DNA from 2 places in the Luteimonas sp. Soil_C_5 genome. Region 2 is predicted to be linked to the other one. Evidence: riboswitches for the same ligand, from Rfam matches in the RefSeq annotation. Region 2 holds a riboswitch; the other holds the start of a gene.

Region 1 (5,708 bases), on a different contig from region 2:
GAGGTCAGACGTTCATGCAATACGGCACAGTGAAGTGGTTCAACGATGCGAAGGGATTCGGTTTCATTGCGCCCGAGGACGGGAGCGCGGACGTCTTCGTGCATTACTCGTCGATCACCTCGACGGGCTTCCGTTCGCTGCAGGAGGGGCAGCGCGTCAGTTACGAGGTGACCCAGGGGCCCAAGGGCGCCCAGGCCAGCGGGGTTGCACCCGCCGCCTGAGTCGACGATACCTGACAACAAAAAAGCCCCGCGAATGCGGGGCTTTTTCGTGGACGATCGAGATGCGTCAGCGCGTGACCGGCGACCAGCGCAGCGCCAGACCGTACTCGCGACCCGGCTGGTAATACCAGTTCACGGTCTCGTAGTTTTTGTCGAACACGTTGGTCGCGCGGGCTTCCAGCGTCCAGTCGGGGTTGAACGCCCACGCGGCGCGCAGGTCCAGCGTGCCGTGGCCGGCGACGCGCACCGTATTGGCGGCGTTGTCGTAGCGGCTGCTGCTGGCGCGCAGCGTGGTGCCGATGCGGAAATCGCCGAAGCTGCGGTCGATGTCGAGACGGCCGCTGTTGCGCGCACGACGGGCGAGCAGGTTGCCGTTGTTGGCGTTGTCGCTGCGGTCGCGCGGATCGACGTGGCTCAGTTCGGTCGACAGGTCGAAGCCGGCGAGCGTGGTCGCGAACGTCAGTTCGGCGCCGCGGATGCGGGCTTCCTGGATGTTCTGCGGGACGAAGTTGCTGTCGAGGAAGATCAGATCGTCGACGCGGCTTTCGAACGCGTTGATCGACCAGTTCCAGTTGTCGCCGTACTGCGCGAGGCCGAGGTTGGCGGTCTTCGCACGTTCGGGCTCGAGATCCGGATTGCCACTGCCCCACGGGAAGTAGAGATCGTTGAACGTCGGCGCCTTGAAGCTGGTCGCGGCGCTGGCGTTGAGACGCAGGCCGTGGTCGAGGTCCAGACCCCAACCGAGGCTGCCGGTGGTGTGGCCACCGAACTGCTCGTTGTCGTCGTGACGCACACCGGCCTGCACGCGGTGCGCACCGAAGCGTGCCGTGTAATCGGAGAACACGGCGAAGTTGTCGCGCGAGGTCAAAGCGTAATCGGTCGTGCTTTCGACGTTGTCGGACATCCAGTCGAAGCCGAGCGTAAACCGCTGCATCGGCGCAAGGCCGATGTCGGCCTGCAACGAGGCGGTGTCGCGCCGGGTGTCGAACCGGCTGACGTCGCTGCGTTCCAGCGTGTCCTGGTCGCGGTAGTAGTTCTTTGCCTTGTCGTAGTTGCGACCGGCCTGCGCGGTCAGACGCACAGCGTCCGATGGGGCGTAGGTCAGCTTGCCGCCAACGACCTGCTGCACGATGTCGGCTTCGTTGCCGCCGAAGGGGCCACCGTCATATTCGTTGAAGGCGTCGGCATGCAGCGCGTTGCCTTCGAGGCTGAGACCGTCGGCGAGTTCCACCCCGCCACGCAGATTGAGCGACAGATTGCGGTAGCCGTCGCGGTCGGGCTCGTCGACCGAGCAACCGGCGCCGAAGTCGCCGTTCAATGGACCGCGGCCCCGACAGGCGTCGATGCCGTCGGTGCGCTGGAATGCGGCATCGACGCCGAACCAGCCGCGGCCGGCGCGGCCACCGATGCCGGCGCTGGCTTCGCGCAGGTCATGGCTGCCCACGCCGATGCGCGCGTGCGGGCTGATCGCGCCGGTGTTGCGGCGGGTGAAGATCTGGATGACGCCGCCGATGGCTTCCGAGCCGTAGAGGCTGGAGCGCGGACCGCGGACGATTTCGACCCGCTCGATCTGGTCGACCGGAATGTCCTGGAATGCGGCGAGGCCGGCGGTCGCCGAACCGATGCGCACGCCATCGACCAGCACCAGCACATGGTCGGATTCGCTGCCGCGCATGAAGATCGAGGTCTGCTTGCCTGGACCACCGGAGTTGCCGATCTGGATGCCGGCGCGACCGCGCAGCAGTTCGGGCAGGTCGCGCGCCTGGGTGCGTTCGATTTCGGCGCGGTCGATGACCTGGGCCGGCACGATGGTGTCGCCGAGCGTGCTTGCGCTGCGGTTGGCGGTGACGAGCACGGTGTCGAGTTCGCGCGAATCGGCGGCAGTCGCCGCGCCGACGACGGGCGAGACAAGGGCGGCGACGATCGCCACGGTCAGGGTACGGAACGGCATTGCTGTCTCCTTGGCGCACGTGCACCCACGCACATGCGACGGCTCGGTCATGGAGATCGCGCAGGACGGACACGGCTGCCGTCCGGACACCAGGTGCCCGGAACGCCGCCGCAATGCCCGCCGCATCGCAATCAGTGGACTTCGGGGCCGGTCTCCGGACTCGCGCGTGGGCCGCAGGGGCCCGGGCGTCGCGCCTTCCCGTGCCGGAGCACAGTGGCGGATGCGACGCCTTGTACACGCTTACCGTTGCGGGGGCAGTGCCGGAATGGAGGTCGCATTGCGACCGTCGTCACCGGCTTCCCGTTTCAATCCGCCGGACGAATGCCGGGGGATCACCTCGAAGCAGGCGGGATTGTACGTCAGCCGCCGGCGTTGGACCCGGGCGCCGCAAGAGGCGGGTGGCCATCGACGCGACGCATCGATGCGTCATGACGAGGGCTCAGTCGTCGTTGCGATCGAACAGGCGATCGAGCGGCGCGTCCGATGCATCGGTCGGCGCCTGGTGCACGGTCGTCGTCACCGGTCCCGCCGCGGGGCGGCCACGCGGGTCGGGCAACTGCGCGATGGCTGCTTCGGCGGCCTGCACCAGTGCATGGCGCCGGTCTTCGGGCACATCCTGCCAGTGACAGCCGCGCAGGGCGCCCTCGAGCGAGTACAGCAGGTTGAGGCTGGGCTTGAAGCCGGCGCGGCGCACGCGCATGAACGCGTCCAGTGGTCCGGCGGCCTCGAGATCCTCACGCGTGCGCACGCCCACCTGTCGCAACCAGGCCGCGGATTTCGGGCCGATGTTGCGCAGGTCGGACAGGCTCACCGCAGCGTCTCGACGAACAGTGCGGCGATGGCTTCCAGCCCGGTCTGGTCGTCGGCGTCGAAGCGCGCGGGCAGGGGGCTGTCGAGATCGAACACGCCGATCAGCTTTGCGCCGTCGAACAGCGGCACGACGAGTTCCGACCGGGTCGCGCCGTCGCAGGCGATATGGCCCGGGAAGGCATGCACGTCATCGACGCGCTGGGTCTGCCGGGTGCGCGCCGCAGCGCCGCAGACGCCCTTGTCGAGCGGGATGCGCACACAGGCTGGCAGGCCCTGGAACGGGCCGACGACCAGCTCGGTGCCGTCATAGAGATAGAACCCGACCCAGTTGAGGTCCGGCAGCGCGTGGTAGACCAGGGCCGAAAGATTGGCCGCATTCGCGATCCGGTCCGTTTCGCCATGCAGCAGGCCGCGGGCCTGCGCGGCGAGCGCGGCATACTGTTCGGGCTTGGTGCCGGTCAGGGCAGATGAGGTGAACATGTCGCGGAGTGTAGCAGCGGCCCCCCAGGGGCCAGACCGGCTGGATGGCCTGCCGCGCGATGGCGACGGCTTCCGTCTCCGCGGAATGCAGGCCTCGCGCCTGGAGACGTTCGTCGATGCCGCGTTCGCGTTCGCGGTGACGCTGCTGGTCGTGTCCTTCGACGCGATGCCGGCCAGCATGCCGGAGCTGCACGAGGCCCTGCGGCGCGCACCGGCCTTCATCGCCGGCTTCGCGATCCTGGCGATGTTCTGGGCGTCACACCATCGCTTCAGCCGCCGCACCGGGTTGGCCGATGCGCGCGTGACCACGCTCGGACTCGCACTGATCGCGGTGGCGCTGCTGTACGTTTATCCGCTGCGCCTGATCATGGGCATCTCGCTGCATTTCCTGACCGCGGGTTGGGCGCCGTCGCCGATGCCGATCGATTTCGGGGCCGGCGCGTTCCGCAGCCTGTACGTGATCTACGGACTCGGTTTCGCGGCGATGTGCAGTGTCATCGCACTGCTCAACCGGCACGCGCTCGCGCGCGCCGACGTGTTGGAACTGGATCCGGTGGAGCGCTGCCTGCTGCGCCAGGATGCCGGCGCGATGCTGTGGCTGATGATTCCGTGCGCGCTGTCGATCGTGCTCGCGCTGTTGCCGATGCCGGCCGCCAGTGTCTGGCAGGGCCTGCCGGGCATCATCTACTGCACGCTCGCGGTGCTGATGCCGTGGTACGGCCTGCGCAGTGCGCGTGAGCTGGCGCGCGTGCGCGCCGCGACGGAGGCGGGATGAGCACGCGCACCGTGCTGGTGACCGGGACCGATACCGGCATCGGCAAGACCCATTCGAGCGTCGCGCTGCTGCACGCGCTGCGCGGCGCCGGCCTGCGCGCGGTCGGCATGAAACCGATCGCCAGCGGCTGCGACTGGATCGACGGGCGCTGGCGAAACGAAGACGCGCTGGCGCTGCAGGCGGCCAGCGATCCGCGGCCGGACTATGCCGACATCAATCCGGTCGCGTTGCCGGAGCCGACGGCACCGACACTGGCCGCGATCGCGGCAGGCGTGCGCGTCGATGTCGCGCATCTGTATGCCGCACACGCGCGGCTCGCGGCAGGCGCCGATATCGTGCTGGTGGAAGGCGCCGGCGGCTGGGATGCGCCGTTGGCCGAAGGCCTCGAGCACCAGGATCTGGCGCGGCAGCTCGGCGGTGCCGTAGTGCTGGTGGTCGGGATCAGGTTGGGGTGCCTGAGCCATGCGCGACTGACCGCGCGCGCGATCGAGGCCGACGGCTGCCGGCTGGTCGGATGGATCGGCAACCGCATCGATCCGCAGTTCGCACGCGCGGACGATTACGTCGGCCTGCTGACGGACGCATTGCCCGCACCGTGTCTGGGCGTGCTGCCGTTCGTCGCAGACGCGGACGCTGCGCCCGCGCGGCTGACGCTCGATCCGGACTGGCTCGCCACGCTCTGACGGGCAGTGCCCCGTGTGTCGCGCTGCGCGGCATCGATCCGCGCGAGTCGCCGTCTCGCGCCTGACATAAGTCCACTGCGATGCAGCGCGTCATCGCCAATCAGATCGGTGTCGATCTCTAAAAAAAAACAGGCGCAGCCGAAGCTGCGCCTGTGTCCGTCCCAGTGTCGCGGGACCTCAGTGCCCTTGCGGCGCCGGGGCCAGACCGTCGTCGTCGCGATGGTCCGCCGGCGATGCTGCGGTCGTGTCGCGATCATGGCTGTGGTCGCGTGCGATCAGCAGGTAGAACGCCGGCAGCACGAACAGGGTGAACGCCGTGCCGATCGCCATGCCTGACGCGATCACGGTGCCCATCGAGAATCGCGCCGCGGCGCCCGGGCCGCTGGCGATCAGCAGCGGCACCATCGCGAACACCAGGGCGGCCGTGGTCATCAGCACCGGCCGCAGGCGGATCGCCGAGGCCTGCTCGATCGCTTCGGCCTTGCTCAGGCCCTGTTCGCGCTGCAGCTTGTTGGCGAACTCCACGATCAGGATGCCGTGCTTGGAGATCACGCCGACCAGGGTCACCAGACCGACCTGGGTGTAGATGTTGATCGACATGCCGGGGAAGGCCTCGATGCCGGCGAACTGCAGGATGCCCGAGAGCAGCGCCAGCGCATTCACCACCAGCAGCGCACCGCTGATCGCCATCGGCACGGTCATCAGCATGATTACCGCATCGCGGAAGCTCTCGAACTGCGCCGCCAGCACCAGGAAGATGATGATCAGCGCGAAGGCCAGCGTGATCA
Region 2 (5,708 bases):
CACACCGCGATCGGCTGGACCTGGGCGCTGACCCTGGTCGCCGTGGCGCCGGAGCGCGCGGACCCGCTGCTGCAGCGCGGCCGCAGCTTCGCGGAGAGCCGCCTGGTCTGCAACGTGCACTGGTACAGCGACATCGTGCAGGCGCAGCTGGTCGGTGCGGCCACGTTCGCGCGGCTGCAGGCCAGCCCGGAGTTCCAGGCCGACCTTGCAGCCGCGCAACGCGAAGTCGCCGCGCAACGCGCGCGCGGCGCACACCCCACGGGCTGCGATGCCGAAACGATCGCCCTGCGTCGTTCGCCCGTGCCGACGGCCGACGCCGTCGACTGAGCGCGTCGGTCGGGGCTGCGACTGCACGCATCAGCCAGTGCGTACGCAACCCCTGCGCCGAGTGCCGCCGATCTCCAGGTCCACGCAAGGTGATCGACCCTGTGCAGACGGCGCCGCGCCACCGTCGACGGCCGCGCGCTGGATCTCACCCAGGTCGAGTTCCGCCTGCTGCGCACGCTGGCCGTATCGCCCGGACGCGTGTATTCGCGCGAACAGCTGATGGACCGTCTCTACGCCGACCATCGCATCGTCACCGACCGCACCGTCGACAGTCACGTCAAGAACCTGCGCCGCAAGCTCGGCGACGTGGGCGGCGAGGACTGGGTGCGTTCGGTCTATGGCGTCGGTTACCGCTTCGAGATTCCACCGACGTGAGCGCGAGGTGTCGCCCGGAGCCGGTATGGTGCGACCGGGCGAGACGCCCGACGCGCTGCCCCTTTCCCCCGTGCCTGGACGCTCCGATGAAATCCACTCTTGTACTGCTCGCTCTGGTTCCGGGCCTCGCCCTGGCGCAGACACGCGATGAACGCCCCGGTCCGCCCGACCAGCCGCCCGGCTGGTCGCTCGGCATCGCCATCGCCGCGGCCGACAGCCCCTATGTCGGCGAAGGCGCACGCGTACTGCCGTTCCCGACGTTCGCGTATGAAGGCGAGCGCCTGTTCCTGCGCGGTATCGCCGGCGGCATCCATCTGGTCGACACCGGCGCGTTCCAGCTCGACGCGCTCGTGTCCGCGCGTCTCGACGGCTTCGACATCGACGATCTCAGCACGTCGGGCCTGGCCGGCAACGGGCTCGACGCGCGCCTGCTCGACGATCGCGACCATGGCCTCGATGCCGGCATCGGCGCCTCGTGGTCGGGCAGCTTCGGCCGCGTGCGCGTGCAGGCCCTGGCCGATGTCACCGATACCAGCGGCGGTCACGAGTTCGGCGTCGAATACACCTACATGCTGCGGTCCGGCGCCTGGACGCTGCTGCCCAGCGCCGGCGTGCGCTGGCTGTCGAAGGATCTGACCAACTACTACTTCGGCACGCTGGATGCCGAAGTCGCGCGCGGCGTGACCCGCTACAACCCCGGCTCGGCCGTCGTGCCCTCGGTCAGCGTGGCTGCCATGCGTCCGCTCGGCGAACGCTGGAGCTTCATCGGCGGCGCCAGCTATCGCCTGCTGCCCGACGAGCTGACGGACAGCCCGTTGCTGGAGCGCGGCGCCGACGGCGTGCCTTCGCTGTTTGCCGGCGTCAGCTATCGCTTCTGACCCGCGGTCCGCACGCGGCGACCGGCCCCGGTTGCCGTGCTGCGTAGGCACTTGGCTGACCGTCGTCGCAGCGACGGCTGGCCGCGCCGCGCCCGGCCCGGCATCATCGGCGCCCCCGCTTTGACGAGTCCGTCGCCGGTGTCCGACCCCGATCCGAAGCCGCTGCCGCCCGAGCCGCCCTTGCCCAGCGACTGCTGCGACAGCGGCTGCGCGGTCTGCGTGCATGACACCTACGCCGAAGAGCTGCAGTACTACCGCGAGCAGCTGGCCGCGTGGCGCCTGCGCCATCCGGATGCCGGCTGAGCGGACGGCCCGCCGCGGGCCGTATTGACCTGTCCCCACGCGCGGCGTACCTTCGCCGGGCCTTGGTTCCATCTCTATATCGCGATATGGCGATGGATTAAAAGGGAAGCCGGTGCGCCGCGGTCCGTCCGTGGCAATTCCGGCGCTGCCCCGCAGCGGTAATTGGAAACGACCTCCGTCATCGCACTGGCGCCCGCACGGGCCGGGAAGCGACGGACAGTAGGCCCGCCACGTACGTGGCCCGTCCATGAGCCCGAAGACCTGCCCTGGCCGTCCGCGCATGACCGCGTGGACGTTCGACCTGGACCTCCGCGGGGAGGTGATCGGTGTCGTGCCACGCAGCGCGTGGTCGATCCCGCATGTCCGCGCGCAGGCCCGGTTCGCCCGAGGGGGCGAAGGTCGCCTGCGCTGTCCGTGGCCCCCGGGTCGCGGCGTGCGGTCCTTCGTGCCTCAAGCATCCAGCGCATTGAGGAGCACAGCACATGACACAGATCGGCAATCTCGGTTTTCCCCGCATCGGCGCGCGCCGCGAACTCAAGCGCGCGGTCGAGGCCCACTGGCGCGGCGTGGACGCCGCGGCGTTGCAGGACATCGCCCGCACCCTGCGTCTGCGGCACTGGACGCTGCAACGCGAGGCGGGTGTGGACGTTCCACCCAGCAACGATTTCTCGCTTTACGACCAGGTGCTCGACGCGGCGTTCTGCGTCGATGCCATTCCCGATCGCTATCGCGCACTGGCCGATGCCGATCCGCTGGCCGGCTACTTCGCCCTCGCGCGCGGGCATCAACGCGGCGGCACCGATCTGCACGCGCTCGAGATGACCAAGTGGTTCGATACCAACTACCACTACATCGTCCCCGAGCTGCATGCCGGCCAGACCTTCGCGCTGCGCGACGACAAGCCGGTGCGCGAATATCTCGAAGCGAAAGCCGCCGGCATCGAAACGCGGCCGGTGCTGATCGGTCCGGTCACGCTGCTGTGGCTGTCGAAGACCACCGATGGCAGCGATTGCTTCGCACTGCTCGAGCGCCTGCTGCCGGTCTATGCCGAACTGCTGGGCAGGCTGCATGACGCGGGCGCGGACTGGGTGCAGATCGACGAGCCGGCGCTGGTGCTGGATCTCGACGTCGCCACGCGGGACGCGTATCGCCGCGCCTACGCGGCGCTCGCCTGCAGCCCCCGGCCGAAGCTGCTGCTGGCGACCTACTTCGGTGCGCTCGACGACAATCTCGACCTCGCCGCATCGCTGCCGGTCGACGGTCTGCACGTGGATCTGGTGCGCGGCCGCGCGCAGCTCGATGCCGTGCTGCGCGCATTGCCGGCCGGTCACACGCTGTCGCTGGGCCTCGTCGACGGCCGCAATATCTGGCGTACGCGACTGGACGAGGCGCTGGTGCTCGCGCGCTACGCCGTGGAGGCGCGCGGCGCCGATCCGGTGCAGCTCGCGCCCTCGTGTTCGCTGCTGCACGTGCCGGTGGACCTCGCGCAGGAGAAGGCGCTGGATGCCGAACTGCGCAGCTGGCTCGCATTCGCGGTGCAGAAGCTCGGCGAACTACGCCTGCTGGCCGACGCCGTGGCCGATGCGGACGCGGCGGAACCACGCCTCGCGCAGGCGCGCGCCGATGTGGACGCCCGCCGCCGGTCCCCGCGCGTGCATCGCGATGATGTCGCCGCGCGCGTGTCCGCGGTCGCGCCCGGGGATGGGCGCCGCGCATCGCCGTTCCACATCCGGCGTGCGGCGCAGGACGCCTTGCGTCCGCTGCCGGCGTTCCCCACCACCACGATCGGCTCCTTCCCGCAGACCCACGAAGTGCGCGAGGCACGCGCGGCGCACAAGTCCGGCACGCTGGCCGACGCCGATTACGACGCCTTCATCGCCGCCGAAACCGAACGCTGCGTGCGCGCACAGGAGGCGCTGGGCCTCGACGTGCTGGTACACGGCGAGTTCGAGCGCAACGATATGGTCGAGTACTTCGGCGAGCAGCTCGACGGCTTCGCCTTCACCAAGCTCGGCTGGGTGCAGAGCTACGGCTCGCGCTGCGTGAAACCGCCGCTGATCTGGGGCGACGTCGCGCGACCCGCGCCGATGACGGTGCGCTGGTCGCGCTACGCGCAGTCGCTGACCGAGCGGCCGATGAAGGGCATGCTGACCGGACCGGTGACGATCCTGCAGTGGTCCTTCGTCCGCGACGACCAGCCGCGCGCCGCCACCTGCCGGCAGATCGCGCTCGCGCTGCGCGACGAAGTGCTGGATCTCGAAGCGGCCGGCATCGGCGTGATCCAGATCGACGAGCCGGCGCTGCGCGAAGGCCTGCCGCTGCGTCGCGAGGACTGGGCGGCGTACCTGGACTGGGCCGTCGAGAGCTTCCGCATCAGCGCATCGGGTGTGGCGGATACCACCCAGATCCACACGCACATGTGCTACTCGGAGTTCAACGACATCATCGAGGCCGTCGCCGCGATGGACGCCGACGTGATCTCGATCGAGACCTCGCGCTCGCGCATGGAACTGCTGGATGCCTTCGTGCGTTTCCGCTATCCCAACGGCATCGGCCCCGGCGTCTACGACATCCACTCGCCACGCGTGCCCGACGTCGACGAGATGACCCGCCTGCTGGAACGCGCCGCGGCACTGATCCCACCCGCGCAGCTGTGGGTCAATCCGGACTGCGGCCTCAAGACCCGCGGCTGGCCGGAAACGCAGGCCGCCTTGCAGGCACTGGTGGAGGCCGCACGGCGGATGCGCGGGACGACGCCGGTGACGCAGGCGGCATAGGCAGGAACGCCGCACGCCGGATCGTCCGGCGTGCGGTGGCGTCATCGTTGGATGGATCGCGCGCAGAGACGCCACAGATGCCGCAGCACGCGTCACCCATCATGCGTTGCCGCGATGACGCGCGCGTCCCTTGGATCAGCCCGCGTCGCCGTCATCCGGGAGCGCCCGGCTGGACATCACGCCGCGCCATCTGAAATCGATCAGCCCGTGCGGCACGCAGTCCCGCACGCGCGCGTTCGGCGACAGCAGAAATTCGGCGCGCGTGCGGAATAAACCGGCGTGTACGCGGACGAGCGGCACCCCGGATGCCACCCCGATGATCATCGAATGCGACGACGAGAACTGCAGGAAATCCTGCGCCAGCACCGCATCGATAAGCGCCGAGAGCGATGCCGTGCCTGACAACGGCACCGCCAGTGTCAGTGGGCCTGCCTGGTCGTCCGCCGAGCACACCGCCTCGCGCGTGACCGTGATGGTCTGCAGCGGCGTGTCGTGTGCGGTCATGGGTCGGCTGCGCTCGATCAGAACGCCGGAATCACCGCGTCGTCGTACTTCGTCTGGATGAAGGCGCGCACGTCTTCGCTGGTCAGTGCGGCGATCAGCTTCTGCACGCGCGGGTCATCGCGCTTGTCGGGGCGGCCGACGAGGAAGTTCACGTACGGCGAATCGGTGCCTTCGATCGCCAGCGCGTCCTTGCCAGGATCGAGGCCGGCATCGAGCGCGTAGTTGGTGTTGATTAGCGCCAGGTCCACCTGGTCGAGCACGCGCGGCAGCATCGCGGCGTCCAGCTCGCGGAACTTCAGGTTCTTCGGGTTGGCCGTGATGTCGCGCAGCGTGGCCATCGCGTCTTCCGGATCGCGCAGCGTGATCACGCCGCTGTGGTGCAGCAGGATCAGCGCACGGCTGTTGTTGCTGGGATCGTTCGGAATCACCACGTCGGCGCCGGCCGGCACCGCGTCCAGCGAGTCGAAGCGACGCGAGTACGCGCCGAAGGGTTCGATGTGCACACCGACGAGCGTCGTCAGATCGGTGCCGCGGTCGCGGTTGT

What was found. Region 2 has a riboswitch for cobalamin ahead of metE (5-methyltetrahydropteroyltriglutamate--homocysteine S-methyltransferase). Riboswitches for the same ligand answer to the same signal wherever they lie in the genome.
Region 1: it holds a riboswitch for cobalamin, as region 2 does, so the genes downstream of both, btuB (TonB-dependent vitamin B12 receptor) here and metE (5-methyltetrahydropteroyltriglutamate--homocysteine S-methyltransferase) in region 2, are expected to answer to the same signal.

What each region holds. Positions count from the first base shown of each region.
Region 1 is NZ_JBDGKA010000001.1:877,656-883,363, reverse strand. Features, by position in the region: gene AC3A5K_RS04245 (cold-shock protein) at 15-221, shown strand; gene btuB (TonB-dependent vitamin B12 receptor) at 289-2,172, opposite strand; cobalamin riboswitch at 2,301-2,527, opposite strand; gene AC3A5K_RS04235 (TfoX/Sxy family protein) at 2,612-2,983, opposite strand; gene AC3A5K_RS04230 (GAF domain-containing protein) at 2,980-3,462, opposite strand; gene AC3A5K_RS04225 (TMEM175 family protein) at 3,461-4,237, shown strand; gene bioD (dethiobiotin synthase) at 4,234-4,920, shown strand; gene AC3A5K_RS04215 (efflux RND transporter permease subunit) at 5,098-5,708, opposite strand, start outside.
Region 2 is NZ_JBDGKA010000004.1:256,954-262,661, reverse strand. Features, by position in the region: gene AC3A5K_RS12990 (acid phosphatase) at 1-327, shown strand, start outside; partial or broken gene AC3A5K_RS12985 (winged helix-turn-helix domain-containing protein) at 442-702, shown strand; gene AC3A5K_RS12980 (MipA/OmpV family protein) at 789-1,580, shown strand; gene AC3A5K_RS12975 (oxidoreductase-like domain-containing protein) at 1,719-1,883, shown strand; cobalamin riboswitch at 1,930-2,166, shown strand; gene metE (5-methyltetrahydropteroyltriglutamate--homocysteine S-methyltransferase) at 2,366-4,660, shown strand; gene AC3A5K_RS12965 (hypothetical protein) at 4,796-5,164, opposite strand; gene AC3A5K_RS12960 (MetQ/NlpA family ABC transporter substrate-binding protein) at 5,182-5,708, opposite strand, start outside.